Regions from separate parts of the Pseudarthrobacter sp. L19 genome, predicted to be linked through region 3. Evidence: riboswitches for the same ligand, from Rfam matches in the RefSeq annotation. Region 3 holds a riboswitch; each other region holds the start of a gene.
What was found. Region 3 has a riboswitch for S-adenosylmethionine ahead of metX (homoserine O-acetyltransferase MetX). Riboswitches for the same ligand answer to the same signal wherever they lie in the genome.
Positions count from the first base shown of each region.

Region 1: it holds a riboswitch for S-adenosylmethionine, as region 3 does, so the genes downstream of both, ACRQ5B_RS11610 (aminotransferase class V-fold PLP-dependent enzyme) here and metX (homoserine O-acetyltransferase MetX) in region 3, are expected to answer to the same signal.
Region 2: it holds a riboswitch for S-adenosylmethionine, as region 3 does, so the genes downstream of both, ACRQ5B_RS07240 (DUF1737 domain-containing protein) here and metX (homoserine O-acetyltransferase MetX) in region 3, are expected to answer to the same signal.

Region 1 covers NZ_CP193935.1:2,434,644-2,443,941, forward strand. The annotation lists gene ACRQ5B_RS11570 (peptidoglycan DD-metalloendopeptidase family protein) at 1-648, shown strand, start outside; gene smpB (SsrA-binding protein SmpB) at 688-1,158, shown strand; RNA gene ssrA (transfer-messenger RNA) at 1,283-1,651, shown strand; partial or broken gene ACRQ5B_RS11585 (hypothetical protein) at 1,881-2,251, opposite strand; gene ACRQ5B_RS11590 (MFS transporter) at 2,384-3,835, shown strand; gene ACRQ5B_RS11595 (metal-dependent transcriptional regulator) at 3,843-4,550, opposite strand; partial or broken gene ACRQ5B_RS11600 (Nramp family divalent metal transporter) at 4,561-5,855, opposite strand; gene ACRQ5B_RS11605 (class I SAM-dependent methyltransferase) at 5,933-6,691, opposite strand; partial or broken gene ACRQ5B_RS11610 (aminotransferase class V-fold PLP-dependent enzyme) at 6,747-8,161, opposite strand; SAM riboswitch class IV at 8,196-8,308, opposite strand; gene hisN (histidinol-phosphatase) at 8,407-9,219, opposite strand.
Region 2 covers NZ_CP193935.1:1,542,582-1,551,879, reverse strand. The annotation lists gene cls (cardiolipin synthase) at 1-1,018, opposite strand, end outside; gene ACRQ5B_RS07245 (aminodeoxychorismate lyase) at 1,110-2,060, shown strand; SAM riboswitch class IV at 2,186-2,298, shown strand; partial or broken gene ACRQ5B_RS07240 (DUF1737 domain-containing protein) at 2,402-2,560, shown strand; gene ACRQ5B_RS07235 (rhodanese-like domain-containing protein) at 2,578-2,985, shown strand; gene ACRQ5B_RS07230 (O-succinylhomoserine sulfhydrylase) at 2,982-4,193, shown strand; gene ACRQ5B_RS07225 (glutamate--cysteine ligase 2) at 4,222-5,370, opposite strand; partial or broken gene ACRQ5B_RS07220 (UDP-N-acetylglucosamine 1-carboxyvinyltransferase) at 5,393-6,915, opposite strand; gene ACRQ5B_RS07215 (energy-coupling factor transporter transmembrane component T family protein) at 7,015-7,818, opposite strand; gene ACRQ5B_RS07210 (ABC transporter ATP-binding protein) at 7,815-9,298, opposite strand, start outside.
Region 3 covers NZ_CP193935.1:170,980-180,277, forward strand. The annotation lists gene ACRQ5B_RS00855 (CoA-acylating methylmalonate-semialdehyde dehydrogenase) at 1-945, opposite strand, end outside; partial or broken gene mmsB (3-hydroxyisobutyrate dehydrogenase) at 974-1,875, opposite strand; gene ACRQ5B_RS00865 (LysR family transcriptional regulator) at 2,047-2,946, shown strand; gene ACRQ5B_RS00870 (TetR/AcrR family transcriptional regulator) at 3,039-3,563, opposite strand; gene ACRQ5B_RS00875 (NADP-dependent oxidoreductase) at 3,710-4,705, opposite strand; gene ACRQ5B_RS00880 (MFS transporter) at 4,878-6,260, opposite strand; partial or broken gene metX (homoserine O-acetyltransferase MetX) at 6,452-7,599, opposite strand; SAM riboswitch class IV at 7,613-7,728, opposite strand; gene ACRQ5B_RS00890 (bifunctional o-acetylhomoserine/o-acetylserine sulfhydrylase) at 7,912-9,228, opposite strand.

The DNA of each region.
Region 1 (9,298 bases), 1.2 Mb from region 3:
GCCAAGCCTGGCATCCAGAACCAGCTCGCCCAGGTCAAGGCCCAGCAGGACGCCGTGGCCGCCGAAATCGCAGAGCGGGACCGCAAGCTCCGCGAGGCGTGGCTGGCCGAACAGCGCAGGATCGCCGAGGCCGCCGCGGCGGCAGCGGCCGCAGCAGCCAAGGCCCAGGGCCAGGCGCCGCCGCCCCAGGCACCTTACGTTCCGCCCGCACCGGGTCCCATCTCGGCATTCGGGCTGCGGCACCCCTTCGCGGCCAACATTCCGATCACCTCCGGCTTCGGCTGGCGGGCGACGCCGCCGGGCACCATCGACTTCTACGGCCAGGGCGGCTACATGCACACCGGCATCGACTTCGGTGCCACCTGCGGCACCCCGGTCTACGCCGCGGCAGCGGGCACCGTGTTCTCCGCCGGCTGGGGCAACGACGGCGGCGGCAACCGGGTAAAGATCTCCCACGGCGTCATCCAGGGCAACTCACTGACCACCGTCTACTACCACAACACCTCCGTGGTGGTCTCGGTCGGCCAGCAGGTCAGCCAGGGACAGCTCATCGCCTACTCCGGCACCACCGGCAACTCCACCGGCTGCCACGCCCACTTCGAGACCTGGGTCAACGGCCAGGCGGTCGACCCCATGGGCCTGCTCTAAACTGGAGTGAATTGCACCATCGATTGAGGAGTTAGCACCGTGCCCAAAGAAAGTGGCCGGAAGGCAGTGGCCACCAACCGCAAGGCCCGGCACGACTACCACATCCTGGATACCTACGAGGCAGGCATCGCGCTCATGGGTACCGAGGTCAAGTCCCTGCGCGAGGGCCACGCGTCCATGGTGGACGGGTTCTGCACCTTCTACAACGGCGAGCTCTGGATGGAAGCTATCCACATCCCCGAGTACCACCAGGGGAGCTGGACCAACCACGCCGCCCGCCGCCGTCGGAAGCTGCTCCTGCACCGCGAGGAACTGACCAAGATCGAGCACAAAGTCCGTGAGTCGGGCTTCACCATCGTGCCTTTGCAGCTCTACTTCGTGGACGGTCGGGCAAAGGTGGAGATCGGCGTCGCGCGCGGCAAGAAGGAATACGACAAGCGCCAGACCCTGCGCGAACAGCAGGACAAGCGCGAGGCCTTGCGCGTCATGCGCGAACGCAACCGCCGCTAAGGCCGGGCCGCGCCGGCCGCCGGCCGCGGGAATGATTCCGGTGGCGGCTGCGTTATCATTGAGTGTCCGTGAGGGATCCACAAGGTCCCGAACGGCGGGTTATGGACGTTTGATAACTAAACACGGGGATGATCGGTTTCGACGATGTTAGTCGCGACAGGTGAAGCGGGCCGAGGATGCAGAATTATCTCGTAAACGCTGTCTGCAAACCAATAAGTGCCGAATCAAAACGCACTGACTTCGCTCTCGCTGCCTAAGCAGTAAGACAGTCCGTCAGCCCGAGGTTGCTATTGCCCCGGATCCTGGCGTCATTTAGATAGCCACTGCTGTTTACCCCCGTCATCGGGGTAAACGGGACTCTTAGATGACTGGGCCCGGATCAGCCACCTGTTTGCAGGATGGCTGGGGCCGAGAAAATCCGACGCAAACTGCGCCCGGAGAAGCCCTGACAACACGACATCGGACGGGGGTTCAATTCCCCCCATCTCCACCAACCCAGCGAAACGGCCGGAAGCTTCTGCTTCCGGCCGTTTCGTCGTTAACGCCGCTTGAGGTGGGACACCTGGTCCGTGTGCTCATCGACGATGTGCTTGGCTTTTTCTCGGCCCGTTTTTCCTTGATGGTCTTGACCGGCTTCTTGCTCTGGTGCCGGTGCGGCGACTTATCAGGCATGGCGCACTCCCTCAACAGAAACGGGCCCGGGATGAACCCGTTCGTTCAGGCTACGCCCCGGGTACGGCCACGTCCACGACGCCGACAAACCGGGTTCCGACGCCCTCGTACTCGCTCCGGACGTGGTTGGGGGCCAGCTCCGGCAGCTCGAAGGGGAGTGCCGTTCGCAGCACACCCAGCTGAACTCGGGCCACCACTTCTTCGGCCGCGCGGCCTCCGAGTAGCCGCAGACGGTGCAGGTGAGCTGGACCCACACCGGCCGCTTGCCGGTCCGGTTGGCCTTGGACTGGCGCAGCCACGCCGGCGGGCTGTCCAGCAGTTCGGCGAGTTCGGCGTCGGAGAGCCGGGCGGGGAGGCCGTGGCGGCTGGCCATTTCCAGCGGAATATCGAGGACCTGGGCTGCTTCGCGGCGGGTAATCATCCGTCAATTTTACGCGACGGTGGAAGAAGCGGCGCCGCAGTGCCCCGGACGACGGCGGTGCAGGATACCCGCGGGCCCCCGGCGGGGCGCCCGGTGCTAGGCTCAGGGCACCGGATCAGGAAGGCACGAACCATGCCCGGCACCCCCGCCGCACCCATGACAAGCCTGCAGAAGCGCGTGCTCTACGTGGCGATCGTGGCCTCCTTCATCGCCTTCCTGGACGGCTCCGTGGTGAACCTGGCCCTGCCGGCCATCAGCCGGGAACTCGGCGGCGGACTGGTGGTCCAGCAATGGGTGGTCGACGCCTACCTGCTGACCCTCGGCGCGCTGATCCTGGTGGCAGGATCCCTCTCCGACCAGTTCGGCCGCGTCCGGGTCCTCGAATGGGGGCTGGCGGGGTTCACCGCCACGTCCATCCTGTGCGGGGTGGCGTGGAACGGCGAGTCGCTGATCATCTTCCGCGGCCTCCAGGGTGTGGCAGGTGCGCTGCTGGTGCCCAGCTCCCTGGCGCTGATCGTCACCATCTTCAGCGGCCCCGCCCAGTCCGCCGCGATCGGCAAGTGGTCCGCGTGGACCTCCGGCGCGATCGTCGCCGCCCCGCTGCTGGGCGGGATCTCCGTGGACGTCTTCACCTGGCGGGTGATCTTCTTCCTGAACATCGTTCCCGCCGCCGCCGTGTGGCCGGCGCTGCGCCGGTTGCGCGCCCAGGACCTGGAGCGGCCTCCCGGCAGCAGCATCGACGTCGCCGGCACGGTCCTCGCTGTCGTCGGCTTGGGCGGGATCGTCTATGGCTTCATCGAGCGCGGCAGCCAGGGCTGGGGCTCCCCGCAGGTGTGGCTGCCGCTGGCCGTGGGCATCGCCGGACTCGCAGCGTTCCTGGTGCACGAGGGCCGGACCCGCGCGCCAATGATGCCGCTGCGGCTCTACACGGTGCGGAACTTCGGCTGGGGTAACGCCGCCACCCTGGTCATCTACGGGGCACTGAACCTGGGCTTCTTCGTCCTGGGCCTCTACCTCCAGCAGGTGGCCGGGCTCGGCGCCACCGCCGCCGGTTTGGCGCTGCTGCCCTCCACGCTGATCCTGCTGCTGCTCTCGTCCCGGATGGGGGCGCTCTCCGGACGTTTTGGCCCCCGCTGGTTCATGACCGCCGGGCCGCTGCTCTGCGCGGCCGGCTTCCTGCTCATGCTCGGCATCGGCCTGCCCCTGGACTATGCGTGGCAGGTCCTGCCCGGCGTCGTGGTCTTCGGGATCGGCCTCGCCGTGACGGTGGCGCCGCTGACCTCGGCCATCCTCGGCGCGGTCCCGCCGGAGGAGGCCGGGATCGGCTCGGCCGTGAACAACGCCGTCGCCCGCATCGCCGGGCTGGTGACCATCGCCTTCGCCGGGCTGATCACCGGGCCGGTGATCACCACCGCGGGGTTGCACGCGACGTCGCTGGTCACCGCCGCGCTCTTCGTCGCCGGCGCCTTGGCCTCCGCCGTCGGAATCCGGAATCCGCCGCAGCCCGCGGAGGCGTCCGCCGGGACTGCAGCAGACGGGACTGCGCCAGACGGCGGGGGAGTCTCCGGGGCTAGCGGAGACTAGCGGCAGGTCAGCTGCCGGGTTCTTCCTCGTCGGTTGACTCCGGGTGCACCCACAGGGCGTCCGCGACCCCGTCGGCGAGATCGAGCTCCCGGGATCCGTCCGGTCCGGCGATCCGCACCATCAGGGGCCCGCCGAACGGCTTCCGGCCCAGCACCGCGACGGCGGCGTCCAGCTCGATCCGTTCGGTCGCCAGATAGCGCAACAGGTCCGGGTTCTCGTCGCTGATCCGCGTGATGCGGCCGCCCTGGCCGTCGGCCAATTCGCTCATCCGGACGGCCAGGGGCATCAGGACCGAGCCGTCGGCCGCGGGGATGGGATCGCCGTGAGGATCGCGGACCGGGTGGCCGAGCTTGGCGGCCATCCGGTCGATGAAAGTGTCCGAGACCGCGTGCTCCAGGGTCTCCGCCTCGTCGTGGACCTCGTCCCAGCGGTAGCCGAGCTCCTGCACCAGGAACGTCTCGATCAGGCGGTGCCGCCGGACCATGGACAGGGCCAGCCGCTCACCGTCCGCGGTAAGGGTGACGGCGCCGTAGGGCTTGTGGTCCACCAGACCCTGCTCCTTGAGCTTGCGGACCATCTCCGAAACCGAGGAGTTCGCGACGCCGAGGCGCTGGGCCAGCTGCGTGGAGGTGATCGGCTTGTCCTGCCACTCCGTGAAGGTGTAGATGACCTTGACGTAGTCCTCGATCGAGGAAGAAGGCGGGCTGGTTTTCACAGCCCCTAGCCTACCGTCCGGCCGCACCGGTGAACGTGAACCACAGCAGCGCCAGGTTCAGGGCCACCACCAGCAGCACGCTGACCACGGACGCGATCCGCAGCGGCAACCGGTCGACGAAGCCGCCCATCAGCGGGGTACTGCTGGTCAGCACCACCAGCGGGACCAGCATGAACGGGATGCCGAAGCTCAGCACCACCTGGCTGAGCACCAGCGCCCAGGTCGGGTCGAAGCCCACCGCCAGCAGCACCACGGCGGGCACCAGGGTCACGAGCCGGCGCACCATCAGCGAAATCCTGATCTTCAGGAGCCCCTCCATGATGGTTCCGCCGGCGTAGCAGCCCACCGAGGTCGAAGCCAGGCCGGAGGCGAGCAGTCCGACCGCGAAAACCACACCCACCACCGGTCCCAGGCTGGCGCTGATGGCGGCGTGGGCGCCCTCGATGCTGTCCGTGCCCTCCACCCCGCCGAGGGTCGACGCGGCCAGCAGCAGCATGCCGATGTTGACGATCCCGGCCACGGCCAGCGCCGCGATGACGTCCCAGCGGGTGGCGCGGACCAGCCGGTCCAGCGCGTGCTGCGGAACGTGCCGGTGGCGGTCCGGGCGGTGCCGGTCCCGGGAGAGCGCGGAGTGGACGTAAATGGCGTGCGGCATGACGGTTGCGCCCAGCATGCTGGCGGCCAGCAGCACGGTGTCCGGGCCGCGGAACCCGGGGACCAGTCCGGAGAGGACCCCGGACGGGTCCGGCGGGCTGATGAACAGCCCGGCCAGGAAGCCCACCGTGATGATGCCCAGCAGGCCCATGATCACCAGCTCGAAGGGCCGCTGCCGGTTCCGGCTTTGCATGGCCAGCAGCGCCATGGAGATGCCGCCGACGACGACGGCGCCCAGGGGAGGGGGAGGCCGAAGAGCAGGTAGAGGGCGACGGCGCCGCCCACCACCTCGGCCAGGTCAGTGGCGGCCGCGACGATCTCGGCCTGGACCCAGAAGGCGCGCCGCCAGCCGGGACGCAGGCGTTCCCCGAGCAATTCCGGCAGGCTGCGGCCCGTGACGATGCCGAGCTTGGCGGACTGGTACTGCACCAGGACGGCGACGACGTTGGCCACCACCAGCACCCAGACCAGCAGGTAGCCGAACTGGGCGCCGGCGGTAAGGTTGGCCGCCACATTGCCGGGGTCCACGTAGGCGATCGCGGCGACGAAGGCCGGTCCCAGCAGCCCCAGCAGGGCGCGGCGGTGCCCCTTCCTGCCACGGACCGGGCTCCGGCCGCCGGCGGCGGGATCCTGTCCGGCGAGGTGCAACATTGCAGGCTCCTGCGGCTGATGGGTCCAATGATTTCCGTATGCCTGAACAAAAAGTTAGGCATACCGAAATCATAGGCTCAGACCTTGACCACGCGCCAGCTTTGGGTGAGGTAGGGCAGGGCCAGCGTCTCGCCGGGACCGTGACCGAGGTGCTCGTACAGGTACCACTGGAGGTTGGCCAGCACCTTGGCCCGGGTGGCCTCCCCGGCCCGCAGGAAGTAGCTGCGGGACTTGGCCAGCTCCAGGATCTCCTCCGGCGTCACCGGGTCCTCCCACCGGGTCAGGTGGCTCTCCAGCCCGGTGAACTCGGGCCCGACCGGTGGGCGGAACGAGGGTTTGTGGACGTCCCCGGCGTGCATGATCCGGGACAGCCGGTGCACCCACGGTACGGAGGTGTCCAGCTGGTTCCAGATCAGCCCGAGCACCCCGTGCGGCCGCAGGATGCGGGCGGCCTCGGTGCTGGCCTGCAGCGGCTCGCACCAGTGCCAGGCCTGCGCCACCGTCACCAGGTCGAACGCCGACGCCGGGAGCCCGGTGTGTTCGGCGGTCCCCACCGTGGCCGGAACGCCCGGGAGGATTGCGCGGAGCTGGTCCAGCATGTCCGCCGATGGGTCGACGGCGGCCGTGGCCAGGCCGCGGTCCACGAGGAGGGCGGTGAACTTTCCGGTGCCCGCACCGACGTCGGCCGCGTCCCGGGCTCCGGCGGGGATCAGCCAGTCGGCGGAGTCGGCGGGATAGCCGGGCCGCACCCGGTCATAGTGTTCCCCGCCGTCCTGGAAGCTCGCTCCGAGCTCCTTCCGCCGGGTCTGATGCAGTTTGGGGCCGCCGCCTGCCACGTGAACTCTCCTTCGGCAGCTCGGGAAGATACCCGTCGAATCTACCGTAAACCGGCTATTCGGGGCCGTCGAGGGTGCAGGGGGCTGCCCCGGCGGTGCCGGGGGTGTTGGGCGCCCAGTGCGGGTAGCTGCGGGTGTCGTTCGCCGGTACCCAGCGCCCGGCATCCACCACGTAGTCCCAGCCCAGGCCGTCCCGTCGTAGCGTCCGCAGCGCGGCCAGCAGCCGCTCGGCGTCCTCGAGCCGGGAGCCGAGGCCGAAGCTGGCGCGCAGCGACCCGGCGGGAAGGCCCAGCCGCTTGAGCAGCGGATGCGCGCAGAACCGGCCGTCCCGCACGCCGATCCCGTGCTCGGCGGACAGGTACGCGGCGACGAGGCCGGCGTCGTACCCCGCGACCGAGAAGTTCACCACGCCGATGGTCCCGTGGCCGTCCCCGCGGTCGGTCTCCTCGAAGATGTGGTGCACGCTCACGCCGTCGATCTCCCGCAGGCCGTCGGCAAGGAAGGACCGGATGGCATCCTCATGGCCGTGCCAGGATGCTTCGTCCAGGGCGGCGACCGCCTGCGTGGCGCGGGCCAGGGCGGCCGCGCCGAGGACGTTGGGTGATCCCCCTCGTGCCGTGCCGGTCCGGTGGTCCAGCTGACGGCGTCCAGCCGGGCGTCGCGGACGGCGCCGCCGCCTGCCAGGTGCGGCGTTCCGGCGTCGAGCCAGTCCGGCCGCCCCACCAGGACACCCGCGCCGAACGGGGCGTAGAGCTTGTGCCCCGAGAAGGCGACGTAGTCGATGCCGTCGGCCGCGACGTCGATCCGGCGGTGCGGGGCCAGCTGCGCGGCGTCGACGACAATCCGGGCCCCGTGCTCGTGCGCCAGCGCCGCCAGCTCCCGGACGGGCAGGATCTCGCCGGTGACATTCGACGCGCCCGTGACCGCGAGCAGGCTGATGCCGCCTGCGGCCAGCTCCGCCCGGAGCCGCGCCAGCGTCCCGGCCAGGGTGGGCGCGGCGACGACGCTGCGGTGCGGAACGCCCTGCCACGGCAGCAGGTTCGCGTGGTGTTCGATGTCCAGGTACAGGACCTCGCCCAGGTGCCGGCCGCCGGCGGTGGGCAGGCACCCGGCCAGGAGGTTCAGCGAATCGGTGGTGTTCCGGGTGAAGATGACCGCGTCGTCGGGCCGGCCGCCGACGAAGTCCCGCACGATGGTCCGCGCGTTCTCGTAGACCGAGGTACTCAGCTGGGAGGCGTAGCCGGCACCGCGGTGGACGCTGGCGTAGTAGGGCAGGATCTCGTTGAGGTAGGCGGAGACCACGGACAGGGCGGGGGTCGAGGCGCCGTAGTCCAGATTGGCGTAGCGGACGTGGCCGCCCTGGATCAGCGGAGCCTGGATCTCGGCGCCGGTCACGGCGGCCAGCGGGGCGCGGGCGGCAGATACGGCCGTGGGGGTGGATGCTGGGGACGAAAAAATGGCAGTCGACATGGGACCTCGCTCGAAAAGGACCCCGCGTGCAGGGGATCCGCGCTTGCCGGGTCCGCTCCGGACCGGCCAGGTCGTCACCCGGGGCACCCCGCCGCGAAAGAGGGTTGCCGGCCAGCAAACCGGGGTTTAGCGCTGGCACTCGTGACCTGTTTCGAGCCTAGGACACAAGTGCCGCGCCCCGGAAAGGGGCGCGGCAATGTGAAGCGCTGTGTTACGCGGAACCGGCCCCCAGAAAAGGCCCTGCTCTAGAGCAGGTCGTCGAGGTTGGGGTTGAGCCGCTTGAGGACCTCGGAGTGCAGGATCGAGTTCGTGGCCAGGGCGTTGCCGCCGAACGGGCCGTCCTCGCCCTCGAGGGAGGTGAACCGGCCGCCGGCCTCAGTGACGATCGGGACCAGGGCGGCCATGTCGTAGAGGTTCAGCTCCGGTTCGCAGGCGATGTCGACGGCGCCCTCGGCCACCAGGCAGTAGGACCAGAAGTCGCCGTAGGCGCGGGTGCGCCAGACTTCCTCGGTCAGGCCCAGGAATTCGTCGAGGTTGCCGCGCTGCTTCCAGCCGCCGAGGCTGGAGTAGGAGAGGGAGGCGTCCGAGAGGTCCAAGACGTTGGAGACCCGCAGCCGGGTGGCGGCGGCCAGCGAGCGGCCCGTGTAGGCACCGGCGCCCTTGGCGGCCCACCAGCGCTTGCCGAGGGCAGGGGCGCTGACGACGCCGACCACCGGCTCGCCCTCGTCCACCAAGGCGATCAGGGTGGCCCAGACCGGGACGCCGCGCACGAAGTTCTTGGTGCCGTCGATCGGGTCGATGATCCAGCGGCGGGAGCCGTGGCCCGAGCTGCCGAATTCCTCGCCCAACACGGCATCGCGGGGGCGGGAGCGGGAAAGCTGGCCGCGGATGGCTTCCTCGGCGGCCTTGTCGGCGTCGGTGACCGGCGTCAGGTCCGGCTTCGTCTCGATTTTGAGGTCAAGGGCCTTGAAGCGGCTCATGGTCTGGGAATCGACCGAGTCCGCCAGGACGTGGGCAAGGCGCAGGTCATCGTTGTAGCTCGACGCGGGTTGGCTCATGCTTCCAAACTACCGTCTAAACGCGCCCCGGCCGGGGAGGCCACGTCCCCGACGGCCGGATCGGCAGAGCAGCGGAGAG
Region 2 (9,298 bases), 1.4 Mb from region 3:
TGTGCTGCGCGGAGTAGATCAGGGTGTTGAAGAGGCGGAGGTTGTTCTCCGTGATGAACCCGGGGCCGCTGGGAACCACCTGCGCGGTGATGTGGCCGGGCACCGACTCGGGCCGGTGGCCGAGTTGGTGCTCGAGCGACTCGTCGGTCTCGCTGAGCCAGTCGGTGGCGAAGATGACGTTCAGGGTGGTGACGATCTGGCCGCGCATGCAGGCCATCAGCTCCACCCACTCGCGGCCCACCTTGCGGTGCCGCGGGTTGTTGTAGGAGGGCTCAATCAGGTTCTGCGAGCCGGTGAAGGCCACCTCGCCGTCGATCACCATGATCTTGCGGTGGTTGCGCAGGTCCGGGCGGCGCCACTGGCCGTGGACGGGCCGCAGCGGAAGCATCGGCCGCCAGCGGATCTTGCTGGCCTTGAGCCGTGCGATCAGCTTGCTGTAGCCCTGGATCCGGAGGGTGCCCAAGTGGTCGAACAGCAGCCGGACCTCGACGCCGCGTTCGGCGGCCTCCTCCAGCGCCGTCAGCAGCTCATCGGTGACATGGTCGGAGCTGAGGATGTAGAACTCGGCGTTGATGAAGCTCTTGGCTTCGCGGGCCGCGGCGGCCATGGCCGCGATCGAATCGGGGTAGCCGGGCAGCAGTTCGACGCTGTTGTTGTCCACCATGGGCAGCGATCCCAGGGTCTTGTTCAGCTCCGCGGCGGAGGCCACCCATTCGGGGCCGTCGTAGCGGCTTTCGACGGCGGCCAGTTCGGAGGTGCCGGCGCGGATCCGGGTGTTGACGGCCTCCTGCTGGGCACGGCGGCGGCGGGAGAGCCGGAAGTTGCCGAACAGCAGGAAGAGCACCAGGCCTACCGAGGGGATGACGAAGATGCCCAGGAGCCACGCCATGGCGGTTGTGGGGCGGCGGTTGCCGGGGATGATACCCAGCGCCAGCACGCGGATGGCGAGGTCGATCAGCGTGAGGATCAGGATCGCCCAGGACGGGAGAGACCCCACGAACGGTAAAGGCCAGAGCACAGGCGAACCCCTCAAGTTCCAGACCCGCGGAACAGTTCCGGAACGGGCAATTTGCAAATCTTATCCCGGCGCGCCGCACTAAGCTGAAGCCATGACTACGTCCGCCTCCGCTCCCGCCAACGCCACGGTGCTGGTCTTCCTCAATCCCGCGTTCGAGGACGGCCGAGTCGCCGACTCCTCCAAGCCGCAGCTGATGGCCACGGACCAGGGTGCCACCCGCGGCGACGGCATCTTCGAATCCCTCCTGGCCGTGGGCGGCCAGCCGCGCAAACTGCCGCGGCACCTGGCCCGGCTGGCCGGTTCGGCGCGGACGCTGGAGCTGGATATTCCGGCGGAGGACGCCTGGCGGAAGGCCATCGCGACGGCGCTCCGGGAGTTCCGTGCGGGCGCCCCCGAGGACGGCGACGACGAGGTGGTGGTGAAGCTGATCGCCACCCGCGGTGTCGAGGGCTCCGCCGTCCCGACCTGCTGGGTGCAGGCCTCCACCCCGCCCGCGGCCGGCCGCGCGCAGCGCGAGAGCGGCATCGACGTGATCCTGCTGGACCGCGGCTATGACAGCGAGGTGGGCGAGCGCGCGCCGTGGCTGCTGCTCGGCGCGAAGACCCTCTCCTACGCGGTCAACATGGCCGCGCTGCGCTACGCCCACCACCAGGGCGCCGACGACGTCATCTTCACGTCCTCGGACGGCCGGGTGCTGGAGGGCCCGACGTCGACCGTGCTGCTGGCGCATCTGGAGACGGCCGACGACGGCGAGGGCGGGACCCGAACGGTGCGCCGCCTGATCACCCCGCAGCTGGACAGCGGCATCCTCCCCGGCACCTCGCAGGGCGCCCTGTTCGCCGCCGCGAAGGCCGCCGGCTGGGAGCTGGGCTACGGCCCGCTGGTGCCGGAGGACCTCTACGACGCCGACGCCGTGTGGCTGATCTCCAGCATCCGGCTGCTGGCGCCGGTCAACCACATCGACGGCAAGGAAATCGGCACCGCCGACGTCCGCCGCCAGCTGACCGCCGAACTGAACGAACTGTTCGCCACGGTCCAGTAGCGCTGTTGAGTAGGTCGACTCGGTCGGCCGACGGGATCCGACAGCTGCGGACGGCGGCCTCCCGTGACCGAACATGACGGGGCCGCCGCGCGGGCGCGGGCCCAAGGGTGCTAGGTTTTTTGCAGAGTAATGAGAACCGGCGCCAAGCCCTGACTGGCCGGTCGGCAACCCTCCTTTTGCGGCGGGGTGCCTCAGGTGACTACTCGGCAATCGACCATTCGAGCTGCAAGCGTGAACGTAAGGAGTTTGTCGTGTCCGACGCGACCCCGCCCCCAGTCCCCACCCCCGGAACCGGCGCCCCGGCCACCCCTCCCGCGCAGGCGGCCGCCCCCGCGGAGCGGCTGGCCTACCGGCTGTTGACCGGCCCCGACGACCGCAGCTTCTGCGAGCGGATCTCGGCGGCCCTTGCCGACGGGTACGTGCTGCACGGCAGCCCGGCCGCAACCTTCAATGGCACCTCGGTGATCGTGGCGCAGGCCCTGGTGCTGCCGGCCGCCGTCGACGGACGGGCAGGAGCATGAGCTACGCCGGGGACCTGACCCCGCAAGAGGCCTGGGAACGGGTGCAGTCCGGCGCGGTGCTGGTGGACGTCCGCACCCGGGCCGAGTGGGCGCAGATCGGCGTCCCGGTGACCGGCGGCGCGGCCGCGGAGCCGGTGTTCATCGAGTGGACCCGGGCCGGCGGCGTGCCGAACGAGGACTTCCTGGACGAGCTCCGGCAGCACGTCCCGGCCGACGCCGAGCTGCTCTTCCTCTGCCGGTCCGGGGCCCGCTCCGTCGCGGCGGCAGGGGCTGCGACGGCGGCGGGATTCACCGTCTACAACGTGCTGGACGGGTTCGAGGGCCAGCCGGATAGGTCCGGCGTCCGCCGCGTCAACGGCTGGAAGAACGTGGGCCTGCCGACCGACGGGACCCGCACGGCATGAGTTTCAATCCCGAGGCCGCGGGCTGGAGCCCGGACACCCAGGCCGTCCGTGGCGGCCTGGACCGGACCGGCTTCCAGGAAACCACCGAGCCGATCTTCCTCAACTCCGGCTTCGTCTACGAATCCGCCGCCGCCGCGGAGCGGGCCTTCACCGGCGAGGACGAGCGGTTCGTTTACTCCCGCTACGGCAACCCCTCGGTGGCCACCTTCCAGGAGCGGCTCCGCCTGCTCGAGGGCACCGAGGCGTGTTTCGCGACGGCGTCGGGCATGTCCGCGGTATTCACCGCCCTCGGCGCGCTGCTCGGGGCCGGGGACAGGGTGGTCGCCGCCCGTTCCCTGTTCGGCTCCTGCTTCGTGATCCTCAACGAGATCCTGCCGCGCTGGGGCGTGGAGACCGTCTTCGTCGACGGCCCGGACCTGGAGCAGTGGCGTGAAGCGCTCTCGACGCCGACCACCGCCGTGTTCTTCGAGTCGCCGTCGAACCCGATGCAGGAGATCGTGGACATCGCCGCCGTGAGCGGGCTGGCGCACGCCGCCGGCGCCACCGTGGTGGTCGACAATGTCTTCGCCACCCCGCTGCTGCAGCGCTGCACGGACTTCGGCGCGGACGTGGTGGTCTACTCCGGCACGAAGCACATCGACGGCCAGGGCCGGGTGCTGGGCGGCGCGATCCTGGGCAGCAAGGAGTTCATCGAGGGCCCGGTCCGGCAGCTGATGCGCCACACCGGACCGGCGCTGTCCGCCTTCAACGCCTGGGTGCTGACCAAGGGCCTGGAAACCATGTCGCTGCGGGTCAACCACGCCTCCGCCTCGGCGCTGCGGCTGGCAGAGTGGCTCGAGGAGCAGCAGGCCGTGACCTGGGTGAAGTACCCGCTCCTGGCCTCCCACCCGCAGCACGAGCTGGCCGCCAAACAGATGAAGTCCGGCGGGACGGTGCTGACCTTCGAACTGGCTCCCCCGGCCGGCCGGTCCGCCAAGGATGCTGCCTTCGAGCTGCTGGACGGGCTGCGGATCATCGACATCTCCAACAACCTGGGCGACTCGAAATCGCTGATCACGCACCCGGCCACCACCACACACCGGGCCATGGGCCCGGAGGGTCGGGCAGCTATCGGGTTGAGCGACGGCGTGGTGCGGCTCTCCGTGGGACTGGAGGACCCGGAGGACCTGATCCGGGACCTGGGCCAGGCCCTGGCGCGGGTCCGGTAATCCGCAGTAGCGGCGTGGAACGTGCGGCCTAGAACCGGCGGACGGGTGCCAGCGCGGGCAGCGGCCCGGTTGCGGTGCCGGCCTCGGGCACCTCCCCGCCGACCGTGGTCCGCACGGCCTCGCCGACGACGGCGCCGAGACCGGCGCGGCGCTGCAGCTCCGCCCCGGTGCCCTCCGCCAGGATCCGCTCCACCCCGGCGCGCGCCAGGCCCAGCTCGCCCTGGTCCGCCAGAACCGGGGCGAGGTAGTCCACCAGGGCGTTCACCACGTCGGCCGCTGGGCGGGGCCGGAAGGTCCCGAAGTCCAGCAGCTCGGAGGACAGCCCGCAGTTGCTCGCCTGCCAGGCCGCCATCCGCAAGAGCACCGTCGGCACCGGCGCCGGGTCCACGCCGTCGTACCACTCGCGCGAGGCGGTCTCTACCAGCGCCCGCACCAGCACCGCCAGCAGCGCCGCGTCCTCCGCGCGCAGGCACACGTCCGCCACCCGGATCTCCACGGTGGGATGGTTCCGGGCAAGCCGCGCGTCGAAGTAGACCATCCCCTCGTCGAAAAGCACGCCGCTTTCCAGCAGCCGCGACACCACCCTGCGGTAGGCCGCGTGGCTGCCGAAGACCATCGCCGGACCGGCAGCGGGCCAGCGATTCCAGGCCTGGGTGCGGTAGCTCTCGAACCCGGTTTCCGTCCCGTTCCAGTACGGCGAGTTGGCGCTCAGGGCGATCAGCACCGCCAGCTTGTCCCGGATCCGGTCCAGCACCGCCACCCCCTCCTCGGGCGAGTCGATGGCGGCGTGGACGTGCAGCCCGCAGGTGAGCTGTTCCTGAACGGTGAGGCCGAACCGCCGCTGCATCGTGGCGTAGCGCAGTTTGGGGGTGGTGTGGGTGGGGGCGGCCAGCGGCGAGGTGGCCAGCGCCGCGACCCTGGCGTCGTGGACCCGGGCCGCGTCGTCGGCAGTCCGGCGGGCCCGGCGAATCTGCCGCAGCAGGGCGTCATGCTCCCGGCAGGGCAGCGTCTGGGTCTCTATCTGTTCGAGCTTGAGCTCAAAACTGAAGCCGGAATGGCCGTCACCCGTGTCCGGGTCCCGGATGAGCCCGCGCAACATAGCGTCCGCGAGAGCCAGCGGAACCCCGGTGACGGGGTCCACGATCAGCAGTTCCTCTTCGACACCGAAGGTGCGCATAACCCATTGTGCGCCGGGGCGGTTAGTCCTGGAAGTACTCGATCTTCGCGCCGATGGTGTTCAGCCGCTCGGCCAGATCCTCGTACCCGCGCTCGATCACGTAGATGTTGCGCAGCTCGGACACGCCCCGGGCGGCCAGCATGGCCAGCAGCAGGCAGGCGGCCGGGCGGAGGGCCGGCGGGCAGCCTACCTCGGCGGCGCGCCATTTGGTGGGGCCGTTGACGTAGATCCGGTGCGGGTCCAGCAACTGCACCTGTGCGCCGAGCCGGTTCAGCTCGGTGAGGTAGATGGCGCGGTTCTCGTAGACCCAGTCGTGGATCATGGTCTGGCCCTGCGCGTTGGCGGCGATCACGGCGAAGAACGGCAGGTTGTCGATGTTCAGGCCCGGGAACGGCATGGGGTGGATCTTGTCCTCCGGTGCCTTCAGCTCGGAAGGCCGGGTGGTGACATCCACCAGCCGGGTCCGGCCGTTGCGCGCCACGTATTCTGCGGAGACCTCCAGCCGCTGGCCCATCTGCTCCAGCGTGGCCAGCTCGATCTCCATGAACTCGATCGGCACGCGGCGGATGGTGACCTCGGAGTTGGTCACGATGCCGGCCGTGATCAGGCTCATCGCCTCGATCGGGTCCTCGGAGGGAAGTATTCGATCTCCATGTCCACCGCGGGCCGGCCGACGATCTTCAACGTGGTGGTCCCGACGCCGTCGATCTCCACACCCAGGCGCTGCAGGTAGAAGCAGAGGTCCTGGACCATGTAGTTGGGGCTGGCGTTGCGGATGACCGTGGTGCCGCGGCGGTGGGCGGCGGCCATGATGGCGTTCTCGGTGACCGTGTCACCCCGTTCACTGAGCACGAAGGAGCGGTTCTCGCCGTCGGCGGGCGGCGCCTGGACGGTGTAGAAGCCGGAGGTGGCCTCCACGCTGAGGCCGAACTGGCGGAGCGCCTGCATGTGCGGTTCCACGGTCCGGGTGCCAAGGTCGCAGCCGCCCGCATAGGGGAGCCGGTACTCGGCGGACTCGTCCAGCAGCGGGCCCAGCAGCATGATGACGCTGCGGGTGCGGCGGGCGGCGTCGACGTCCATGCCGTCAAGGTCCAGGACGGCGGGGCGGCGGATCTGCAGGTCGGTGGCGTTCAGCCAGGTGCATTCGACGCCGATGCTGGTGAGCACCTCGACGATCCGGTTGACCTCCTCGATCCGGGCCAGCCGGCGCGGCACCGTGGTGCCGCGGTTGATCAGGCTGGCGCAGAGCAGGGCGACGCCGGCGTTCTTGCTGCTGTTGACGTCCACGGCGCCGGAGAGGGTGTGGCCGCCCTCCACGCGCAGGTGGGTCATCTGGGGCCGGCCCACCTTGACGATGGCGCGGCCGAAGATGGACTCCAGGCGCTGGATCATCTTCAGGCTCAGATTCTGCTTGCCCTGCTCCATCCGGGCGACGGCGCTCTGGCTGGTGCCGAGCTCGGCAGCAAGCTTGCCCTGGGTCCAGCCCTTTTCGCCGCGTGCGTCCTTGAGGACCGTGCCGAGGTGTTCTGCAGTGGGAAGCGTCATACCCAAGAAATATCACAGATGAGCTACCACCCGCCTCCGGATGGGCTTCAAAGCGCGAAATGTCACACCCCTAGTCGGATGGTGCGATACCCGCGGGCGTCACTGCTGGCCGAGGAACACCATGTTCCAGGTCCCGGCGGCGACGGCGGCGGCTACCGCTGACCCCGCGATCACCATTCCGCCCAGGACTACCCACACGTCCAGCCCGGTGAAGCGCGCCTGCCGGGCCCAGGTCCGCCGGGCCCCGCCGAAGCCGCGCGCCTCCATGGTTACCGCCAGCCGCGAGGCCCGCCGGACGGCCTGGACCAGCAGCCCGAAGCTCTGCCCCAGCATGGCCCGGGCCCGCTGCGCCGGGCTGCCGTGCGAGCCCACGCCGCGGGCCCGCCGGGCCATCCCGATGGTCTGCCATTCATCCGCCATGAGTCCCACCAGCCGCATCGCGGCAAGGGTGCCCAGCACAAACCGGTGCGGCAGCCGGGCCTGCTGCGCGAGGGCGTCGGCCAGGTCCGTGGGGTCGGTGCAGCTCATCAGCAAGACGGCCGGCAGCGCGATCGCCAGGCCCCGTAGCAGGAAGCCCAGGCCCAGCTGCAGCGAGCCCTCGCTGATGGACCAGAGCCCCACGTCGAGCAGGATCCGGCCCCGGTCCGGGGCGAGGATGGCGGTGCTCCAGCCACCGAGGGCGGCGGCCAGGATCAGCGGCCAGCCGCGGCGCCAGAGCAGGGCGGGGGTGAGCCCGGCCAGCGGGAAGAGCAGCAGCTCAAAAACCAGGGCCACGGACGCGGAGACCCAGTCGATGGACAGGGCCAGCGCCACGGTGATCAGCACGACGCCGGAGAACTTGGCCAGCGGGTTGGCGCGGGCCAGCAGGGCGCGGTTTCCCTCCAGGGTCAGGGCTTCCCTCATGCCGCCGCCCCCTGCAGCTTGAGTTCGTCGCCGCCGAGGACGTCACTGAATTCGGCGTCGTGGGTGACGGAGACGACGGCGGTGCCGGCGTCCAGGAGTTCGGAGAGGAAGGAGGCCAGCTCGGCCCAGGTGTTGGCGTCCTGGCCGAAGGTGGGTTCGTCCAAGACCAGGACCTGGGGGTGGGCGGCCAGCACGGTGGCCACGGACAGGCGCCGTTTCTCGCCGCCGGAGAGGGTGTACGGGTTGGCGTCCACCAGGTCCCGCAGCCGCAGCCGCTCCAGCAGTTCGTCCACCCGGTCCGCGCCGCGGCCCAGCTGCCGCGGCCCGAAGGTCAGTTCGTCCAGCACCCGGCCGGTCACGAACTGGTGTTCGGGTTCCTGGAAGACCGTGCCGATCCGCGGGATCAGCTGCTGTGCCTTCCAGGCGTAGGGGTCGATGCCCGCGCCGGCGCTGAGGTCGGTGGTGGCGGACACGGTCCCGGCCACCGGGGCCAGCAGCCCGGCGAGAGTCAGGGCGAAGGTCGATTTCCCGGCGCCGTTGGGCCCGGTGATGGTGAGCGCGCGTCCGGCGCGGACCTGCGCGGCGATGCCCTCCTGCACCGGCACGGGCGGCACGGCCCGGAAGCGGGTCCGCAGGCCGCCCCGGCGGGGACGCTCGCGGGACACGGCCAGGGACTCCGCGGCCAGCAGCAGGCGGCCCGCCTCAAAGCCGGTCTCCGGACCCTTTCCGGTGCTGCCGGCGCTCCGGGCGCGGGTGGCCGGCACGTGGCCCGGGACCCAGACCCCGGCGGCGATCAACATCTCCCGCGCCTCGGCCAGCACCCGGTCCGGCGGCCCGTCCAGCAGCACGGCGGCGTCACCCGCGCTGCCGGGCTGCAGCACCACGATCCGGTCCACCAGGTCCTTCCACACGGAAACCCGGTGTTCCACCACCACCAGGGTGGCGCCGGTCCGGTCCAGGCAGCGGCCCACGGCGTCGCGGACCTCCAGCACGCCGGCGGGGTCAAGGTTGGCGGTGGGTTCGTCCAGCAGCAGCAGCCCGGGCCGCATCGCGAGGATGCCGGCCAGGGCCAGCCGCTGCTTCTGCCCGCCGGAGAGGGCCGAGGTCGGGTGCCCCAGGGGCAGGGAACCGAGCCCGACGTCGTCGAGCGCCTCGCCCACCCTCGCCCAGATCTCCGCGGGCGGGACGGCAAGGTTCTCCGCCCCGAACGCGACGTCGTCGCCGACGCGGGAGAGCACCACCTGGGTCTCCGGGTCCTGCTGCACCAGCCCGGCGCGTCCCCGCCGCTCCCGGGGCGGGGCCCCGTCGATCAGCAGGCTGCCGGTCTCGTCGGCGTCGTCGGCCTCCGCGTCCGCGCCGCCGCCCTCGCCGAGCACCCCGGCGAGGGCGTGCAACAGTGTGGATTTACCGGCGCCGGAGGGCCCCAGCAGCAGGACGCGTTCGCCCGGGCTGATGTCCAGGTCCAGTCCGCTGATGGCGG
Region 3 (9,298 bases):
CGGGTCGGTGCCGGGGCCGATCTTCAGGGTGGCCATCCGGGTCTTGATCGCGCCGACCAGGTCGTCGGCGATGTTGCCGACGGCCACCAGCACGCTGACGGCCATGCAGCGCTCACCGGCGGAGCCGTAGGCGGCGGAGACCGCGGCGTCGGCGGCCATGTCCAGGTCAGCGTCGGGAAGGACCACCATGTGGTTCTTGGCGCCGCCAAGGGCCTGGACGCGCTTGCCGTGGTCGGCGGCGCGCTTGTAGATGGACTGGGCGATCGGCGTCGACCCGACGAAGCTGACGGCCTTCACGTGCGGGTGTTCCAGCAGCACGTCCACGGCCTCCTTGTCGCCGTGGACCACGTTCAGGACGCCGGCGGGCAGTCCCGCCTCGGCGAAGACCTGGGCGATGAAGACGGCGGAGGACGGGTCCTTCTCGCTGGGCTTGAGCAGCACGGTGTTCCCGCAGGCCAGGGCGCTGCCGATCATCCACAGCGGCACCATGGCGGGGAAGTTGAACGGGGTGATGCAGGCGACGACGCCGACGGGCTGGCGGACGGAGTGGACGTCGACGCCGCCGGAGACCTGCTCGGAGCGTTCGCCCTTGAGGGCGTGGGAGAGCCCGGTGGCGAACTCGATGTTCTCGAGGCCGCGGGTGATCTCGCCCTCGGCGTCGGAGAGGACCTTGCCGTGCTCGCTGGTCAGCAGCGCGGCCAGCTCCGGCCGGCGCTGCATCAGCAGCTCGCGGACCCGGAAGAAGATGGCGGTGCGGCGGGCCAGGCTGGTGGCGCGCCATCCGGGCAGGGCGGCGCGGGCGGCGGCGATGGCTTCCTCGACCCGGGCGGCGGAGGCGAGGGCGACTTCCTTCTCCTGCTCGCCGGTGGCCGGGTTGAAGACGGGGCCGTAGCGCTCGGCGTCGGAGACCAGTTCACCGTTGATGACGTGGGGAATGCGTTCCATGGGGATTCTCTTTCTCGGGGGTCCGGCGCTATTTGGCGGACTCGAAGGAGCCGTCGACCAGCTTGACGATCGCGGAGCAGTCGGTGCCGGACTGGCCGCCGTCGATCAGCCGCTGGAAGAGCTGCTGGACGTGCTGGCCGATCTCCAGCGGGGTGCCGGTGTCCTGGGCAGCGCTGATGGCCAGGCCGATGTCCTTGTTGGCCAGTTCCGCGGTGAAAGTGGGGGCGAAGTCGTTGTTGGAGGCGGCGGTGGGCACGACGCCGGCCACCGGGTACCAGGTGCGCAGCGCCCAGCTGTCGCCGGAGGAGACGGAGGCGATGTCCCAGAAGACCTGCTTGTCCAGGCCCAGCCGGTCGGCCAGGACGGCGCCCTCGGCGGTGGAGGCGAGGTTGATGAAGAGCATCAGGTTGTTGCAGATCTTGGCGGCCTGGCCGGTGGTGGCTCCGCCGGTGGGGATGATGTTCGCGGCCATCGGGCGGATGAACCCGGTGGCGTCGGCGACGGCGTCGGGCTTGCCGCCGATCATGAAGGTCAGGGTGGCGGCCTTGGCGCCGCTGATGCCGCCGGAAACCGGGGCGTCGACGAAGCGGAAGCCGGCTTCGGCCGCGGCGTCGTGCAGGGCCTGGGCGGAGGCGATGTCGATCGTGGAGGAATCCACCAGCAGGGTTGTGGTGTCCGCGTGGGCCAGGACGCCGTCCTCGCCGAGGTAGACGGCGCGGGCGTGCTCGCCCTTGGGCAGCATGGTGAAGACGACGTCGGCGCCCTTGACGGCTTCGGCGATGCTGCCGGCAGGGGTCACTCCCCGGCCTCGGCGGCCGCGACGGCGTCCGGGTTAAGGTCGAAACCGCGGACCTCGTGTCCGGCCTTGGCGAGGTTGACGGACATGAATCCGCCCATGTTTCCCAGTCCGATCCAGGCGACAACTGCCATGGCTAAAGCTCCTTTGCTTGGTGTGGCTGATCGTTCCGTGCGGAACTCCCCGCGCTTCGGCGGGACACTGTGTCCACCATCACACCCTGCTACAGTGCAATCAAGACAAAAAGTGAAGATGCCATGTGCAGCCATGCACATGGCCGCCGCAAGCACCGAGAGGCCCGGACCGTGAACCGCCTGCCCAGCCCCGATGACCTGCTGATCCTGCTGACCGTGGCGCGGCTGGGCCGCTTCAACGCCGTCGCGGAGGCCCTGGGCACCACGCACACCACCATCTCGCGCCGGATCCTGGCGCTGGACAAGCAGCTGGGCGGCCGGACCCTGGAGCGCACCCCGCAGGGCTGGGAACTGACCGAACTGGGCAGCCAGGCGGTGGCGGCGGCGGAGGCGATCGAGGGCACCCTGGGTGCGCTGAGCGGCCGGATCGCCCGGCGGGACGATGTGCTGGCCGGGCTGGTGCGGATCAGCACCCCCGACGGTTTCGGCGCCGAGTTCGTCACGCCGGCGCTGGTCCGTCTGCAACGCGAGCACCCGCAGCTGAACGTGGAGGTGCTCAGCGCTACCCGCAAGGTCAGCCAGAACCGCTCGGGCGTGGACCTGGAGGTGGTGGTGGGCAACCTGGAGGTCAGCAGCGCCCAGACCATCTTCCTGGCCAACTACTTCCTGCGGCTCTACGCCAGCCCGCAGTATGTCCGCGAGCACGGGACGCCAGAGACGCTCGACGACGTGCGCCGGCACGGCTTCGTCTCCTACGTGGAGTCCGCCCTGCAGGTGGCGGAGCTGGGCCACCGCTCAACGCAGCTGCCGATGCCACGGTCGAGCTTCCAGGCCACCAGCATCTTCGCCCAGGTGGAGGCGGTCCGGCGGGCGGCCGGGATCGGGCTGCTGCCGAACTTCCTGGTGGTGGGCAAGGAGGGGTTCGTGCCGGTCCTGCCGGCCGACTTCCAGCGCCAGCTCCCCATCTGGGCCGCGGCGCGGGCCGAGTCGCTCCGCTCGGCGCCGGTGCAGGCCGTGCTGGCCGCGCTCCGGGCCGAGATCGCTGAGCGCCAGGACGTCCTGACGGGGTGAACCGGACCGGTGCTCTTAGGCGGGGAGGATGACGCGGAGCTGGGCGGTGATCTCGGCGAGGAGCTCCTCGACGCCCTTGGCGGCGTTGGCCGTCACGGCCAGGGTGACGAAGATGACCGCGGAGACGACGTGGGCCAGGGTGGCCGCCGCGTCCGGGCCGAGCCCCTCGCGCCGCTGCAGGACCCCGGCCACGGCCTTCTCGGTCTCGATCGTGTAGCCCAGGGCATCGCGGTGGTGGGGTTCCCCGGGTCGCCGAAGACGACTTCGCGCAGGTAGGTCCGGCCGTTGTCGACCTGGACCCGGTTGCACTCCACCACCGGACGCAGGATCGCCATCACGGCGTCGAGCGTTCCGGCGGCCCGCTCGGCCGCGGCCGTCCCGCGCACCAGCGCGTCGGCGTAGGCGGAATTTTGCACGAGCAGAAGCAGCTCGGCCTTGGTCCTGGCGTAGAGGAACAAAGTCCCGGTCCCGATGTCGGCCTTGTCGGCGATCTGCTGGGTGGTCACGTCGTCGACGCCGAATTCGGTGAAGAGTTCGCGGGCGGCGGCGGTGATGCGGTCGAGTTTGTCCTGCTTGTTGCGCTCGCGACGGCCGGGCCGCGGGGCTGCAGTGGGCATGGTGCGTCCTTCGGGAATATGGTCTGACTGCGCTCAGCTCTGAGTATATTCACTGACGACGATGCGGGGCGCCCCGCTCCCCGGCACGCCACGGCTACTCCCCGGCCGGGCGGCCGCCGGGAGCTTCCCGGGGCGGCCGCCCGGCATCAGGGGTTGCTGATGACGGTCTTGCCGCGGATGCCGCCCTGCTCCACGCTGGCCACCGCCTCGACCGTCCGGTCAAAGGGGAAGACGCGCCCCACGACGGGGCGGATGACGCCGCGTTCCACCAGTTCGGTGATCCGGCCCAGCTGGGCGCCGTCGGCGTGCATGAAGAGGAATTCGTAGCTGACGCCGAGTTTCCTGGCCTGGGCACGGACCTTTCGGCTCAGCGCGGCGATCACGAGGCGCAGCACCGGATTCAGTCCGGCCTCGCGGGCGAACCGGGGATCCGGCGGCCCGGCGATGCCGATGGCCTTGCCGCCCGGGGCGAGGATCCGCAGCGACTTTTCCAGGTTCGCCCCGCCGAGGCTGTCCAGCACCAGGTCGAAGCCGCTGAGCGTGTCCTCGAAGTCCTCGGTCTTGTAGTCGATGACGATGTCGGCGCCCAGTTCGCGCACGAAGTCCGCGTTCCCGCCGCTCGCGGTGGTGGCCACGGTCGCGCCGAGGTGTTTCGCCAGTTGGATAGCGATGGCCCCGACTCCCCCGGCGCCGGCGTGGATGAGGACCTTCTGGCCCGGCTGGACGCCACCCCTCTCGACCAGCGCCTGCCATGCGGTGAGGGCCACCAGCGGCAGCGATCCGGCCTCCTCGATGCTGACCGTGGCGGGGGACGGCGCCAGGTCCGCCTCGGCGACGGCGACCACTTCGGCGAAGGTGCCGATGCGGCGGGCGTCGGGCCGTCCGTAGACGAGGTCGCCGGTCGCGAAGCGGCGCACCTCCGCGCCCACCCGGACCACCGTGCCCGCGACGTCGTTGCCCAGGATCAGGGGCAGCCGGTACGGCAGGATCTGCTTGAACTCACCGGCACGGATCTTCTCGTCCAGCGCGTTGACGCCGGCGGCCTGCATCCGGATGAGGACGTCCCTGGGGCCGACGGCGGGTTCGGGCGCCTCGATTTCCTGCACCGGGCCCTTGTACTTGGTGACGGCAAACGCTTTCATGGCTGATCCCTTGGTGTCGTGAAGGCCCGGATAATGCTTACCGAGCACTCTCAATATTGAGCGCACTCAGTAATATTGTCAAGGCCCCCACAAGAGCAGCCCCCGTCTCCCGCGGTGCGGTGACGGGGGCTGCCGTGAAGCGTTTTAGAGTTTGCCTGTTACTTGATGCCTGTTACTTCTTGCCTGCGGCAAGGAGGTCTGCGGTGCCCTGGGCGTCGGCGGCGTCGACGTCGTGCAGGGAGATGCCGCGGGTTTCCTTCAGGAAGAGCACCGCGACGGCGGTGATCGCGCAGGCGATCGCCAGATAGATGGCGACCGGGACGGAGGACTTGTACTCACCCAGCAGCGCGACGGCGATGATCGGGGCGAGCGAGCCGGCCACGATCGAGGTGACCTGGTAACCGAGGGAGACGCCGGAGTAACGCATCCGGGTCGGGAACATCTCGGCCATGATGGCCGGCTGGCCGGCGTACATCAGGGCGTGGAACAGCAGGCCGATGATGACAGAGGCCAGGATGATGAAGTCGTTGCCGGTATCCATCATCGGGAAGGCGAAGAAGCCCCAGGTGGCACCGAGGACTGCGCCGGCCATGTAGACCGGGCGGCGGCCCAGGCGGTCGGAGAGCCGGCCCACCATCGGAACCACGGAGAAGTGGATCGCGTGCGCCACCAGCAGCAGGAGCAGGATGCGGGTGGTGTCCGCGTGGACCACGGTCTTCAGGTAGGTGATGGAGAAGGTCACCACGAGGTAGTAGAGGATGTTTTCCGCGAAGCGCAGGCCCATGGCGGTGAAGACGCCGCGGGGGTAGCGGCGGAAGACCTCGGCGACGCCGTAGCCCTTGTGGCCGGCTTCGACCTCCTTGCGGGCCTCAAGGAAGATCGGGGCGTCGTTGACCTTGGTGCGGATGTAGTAGCCGATCAGGACGATCACGGCGGAGAGCCAGAACGCCACGCGCCAGCCCCAGCCGAGGAAGTCGGCGGAGGACAGGGTGGAGGAGAGGACGAACAGCACCGCGGTGGCGAAGAGGTTACCCAGCGGCACGGCGGACTGCGGCCAGCTGGCCCAGAAGCCACGGGACTTGCTGGGGCTGTGCTCGGCCACCAGCAGGACGGCGCCGCCCCACTCACCGCCGACGGCGAAGCCCTGGGCGAAGCGCAGGAAGACCAGGAGGGCCGGGGCCCAGTAACCGATCTGGGCGAAGGTGGGCAGGCAGCCCATCAGGAAGGTGGAGACACCCACCAGGATGATGCTCAGCTGGAGCAGCTGCTTGCGGCCGAACTTGTCACCGAAGTGGCCGAAGACGATGCCGCCGATGGGGCGGGCGACGAAACCGACGGCGTAGGTCAGGAAGGCGGCCAGGATGCCGTCCAACTCGGTCTGGGAATTGGGGAAGAAGGCCTTGCCGAAGACCAGGGTGGCGGCGGAGGCGTAGAGGAAGAATTCGTACCACTCCACCACCGTGCCGGCCATGGAGGCGGCGACGACTTTCTTGAGGCCGGACGCCTTGACGTCGGTTTCCTCTGCGCGCCTCGCGGCGGCGTTTTCCGTGCTCATAAGAACTCCTTCGGTGTCGCCATCGACACCCTGCGGCTTACTGGGCTGACTCCGTGTGAGTTGGACCACACGCGGTCATTCTCCACGAGTATGGAGTGTCACCGCCGGAGCCTCAACGACCAATCGCGCAGAGCCTATCTGCAAAATTGCACATCAGTCCCCGGCAAGAGCCTGCGAAGAAGCCGTAAGGCTCAGGCGAAGAACGCCTCCCGGAGGACGCCGCCCAGCTGGCCGATCTCGGTCAGGAACCCGTCATGGCCGATCGGGGCGGAAATGACGTGCACGGGCACCTCCCCGGCAGGGCCGCCGCGAGCTCCCGGGACTGTTCGGGAAAGTACAGTCGGTCCGAGTCCACGGCGGCGATGAAGAACTCGGCGGTGGCCCCGGCGAGCGCCTGCTGCAGGCTTCCGCGGCCACGGGCGACGTCGTGGCTCATCAGCGCCTCGGTGATGGCGATGTAGCTGTTGGCGTCGAAGCGCTGCACCAGTTTGTTGCCCTGGTGGTCCAGGTAGCTCTCCACCTGGTAGCGGCCGCGGCCGGACAGCGGGCCGGGTGCGAGCGGGGTCTCGCCGTCCTGCCCGGTCCGGCCGAAGCGGCCCTCCAGTTCGGCAGCGGAGCGGTAGGTGATGTGCGCGATGCGCCGGGCCAGCGCCAGGCCCTCGTGCGGCTCGGGCCCGCCGTAGTAGTCGCCGCCATTGAAGCGCGGGTCCTGCCGGATCGCGAGGGTCTGGGCCTGGGCGAAGGCGATCTGCTCGGCGGTGCTGTAGGCGCCGACGGCGATCACGGCGCAGCGGCCCACGCGTTCCGGGTAGCTGACGGCCCACTCCAGTGCCCGGGCGCCGCCGAGGGAGCCGCCGAGCACGGCGTGCCAGCGGTTGATCCCCAGCGCGTCGGCCATCCGGGCCTCGGCCGCGGTGCTGTCCCGCAGGGTGACGAGCGGGAAACGGGACCCCCAGGGCCGGCCGTCGGGTGCCGGCGTGGACGGGCCGGTGGAGCCGTAGCAGCCGCCGAGGATGTTGATGGACACCACGAAGTACCGGTCCGTGTCCACGGGCGCGCCGGGGCCGGCGAGCTGTTCCCACCAGCCGGGTTCCCCGCCGGCGCCGCGGGTGACGTGGGTGTCCCCGGTGAGGGCGTGTTCGATCAGGACGGCGTTGGAGGCGTCCGCGTTCAGGGTGCCCCAGGTCTCGTAGGCCAGCACCACCTCCGGCAGGACGGCCCCGGATTCGAGTTCCAAAGCGCCGACGGACACGTACTGCACGGTGCCGTCGGGGACGGCGGTGTTTCCTGCTGCGGGACTGGTGGCGGGTACACCCGTTCGGGTGACGGCAATCGTCATGTTAAAAGACCTCACTTCGCGCTTGCCTGCCGTCAGTTGACCGGCAGGCCAGGTCTTCACCCGGGGCACCCCGCCGCAAAAGGAGGGTTGCCGGCCAGCAAGCCGGGGCTGTCGCTGGCACTCATGACCTGCACCGAGTGTACGAAAGAGGGCGGTGCCGTGGCCAAGATTGTGACTTGCATGTGACAGCCGCCCGCCCGGCCGCGCCGTTTCCCCACCTTTGGGCGCCGCGGCCGGCGGGTCGCCGCGGACACGCCGCGCCGGCCGCCGTCGGGCCCGCAAAGGTGGGGAAATCCGGCAGGGGTCCCGGGACTAGCCGGCCTTCGCGGCGCGGAAGCCGGCGTCGAGGTCCGCCAGGATGTCGTCGATGTGCTCCAGGCCAACCGAGAGCCGGACCAGGCCCGGGTGGACGCCCGCCACCGCCTGCTGCTCCGGGGTGAGCTGGCTGTGCGTGGTCGACGCCGGGTGGATCACCAGTGAGCGCACGTCGCCGATGTTCGCCACGTGCGAGTGCAGCTCCAGGGCGTCGACGAAGCGCTTGCCGGCCTCCACTCCCCCGGCGATGACGAAGGAGACGACGGCGCCCGTGCCGCGCGGACCGTACTTCCTGCCGCGCTCGTACCAGGGGCTCGAGGGCAGTCCCGCGTAGGCGACCGATTCGGCGTCGTCCCGGCCCTCAAGCCATTCGGCCACCCGGGTGGCGTTGGCGACGTGCCGCTCCACCCGCAGGCTCAGCGTCTCGATGCCCTGGGCGATCAGGAAGGCGTTGAAGGGCGCGACGGCGGAGCCGAGGTCGCGCAGCAGCTGCACCCGTGCCTTGAGGATGTAGGAGAGGTTGGCCCCCAGTGCGCCGTCCGCGCCCAGGTCCCGGGCGTAGACCAGGCCGTTGTAGCTGGGGTCGGGGGTGTTGAAACCGGGGTACCGCTCCGGGTCCGCGCCGAAGTCGAACTTCCCGGAGTCCACGATCACGCCGGCGATCGCCGAGCCGTGGCCGCCGAGGTACTTGGTGGCCGAGTGCACCACGATGTCCGCGCCCCACTCCAGCGGGCGGATCAGGTACGGGGTGGCCAGGGTGTTGTCCACGATCAGTGGCACCCCCGCCTGGTGGGCCACGTCCGAGATGCCCTCGATGTCCAGGACGTCCTGGCGCGGGTTGGAGACCACCTCGCCGAAGAACAGCTTGGTGTTCGGCTGCACGGCCTCGCGCCACTGGTCCAGGTTGTCCGGGTCCGCCACGAAGGTCACGGAGATGCCGAACTTCTTCAGCGTGTGGGCCAGCAGGTTGTAGGTGCCGCCGTAGAGGCTGGGGCTGGCCACCACGTGGTCCCCGGCCTCGGCGATGTTGAGGATGGCGAAGGTTTCCGCCGCCTGCCCGGAACTGAGCAGCAGCGCGCCGAGGCCGCCCTCCAGGCTGGCGATGCGCTGTTCGACGGCGTCCTGGGTGGGGTTGCCGATCCGGGTGTAGATGGGGGCGAGCTCGGCCAGGGCGAACCGGTTCGCGGCGCTCTCGGCGCTCGGGAAGACGAACGACGTCGTCTGGTAGATCGGCAGCGCGCGGGCGCCGGTGGCGGCGTCCGGCTGCTGGCCGGCGTGGATCTGACGGGTTTCAAAGGACCAGGCGTTGGACATGGCGTCTCCTGTGACTGGGCTCAGGGCGGCACCGGATCCCGGGTCCCGCGCTGCTGGCGGGTCCCGGAAT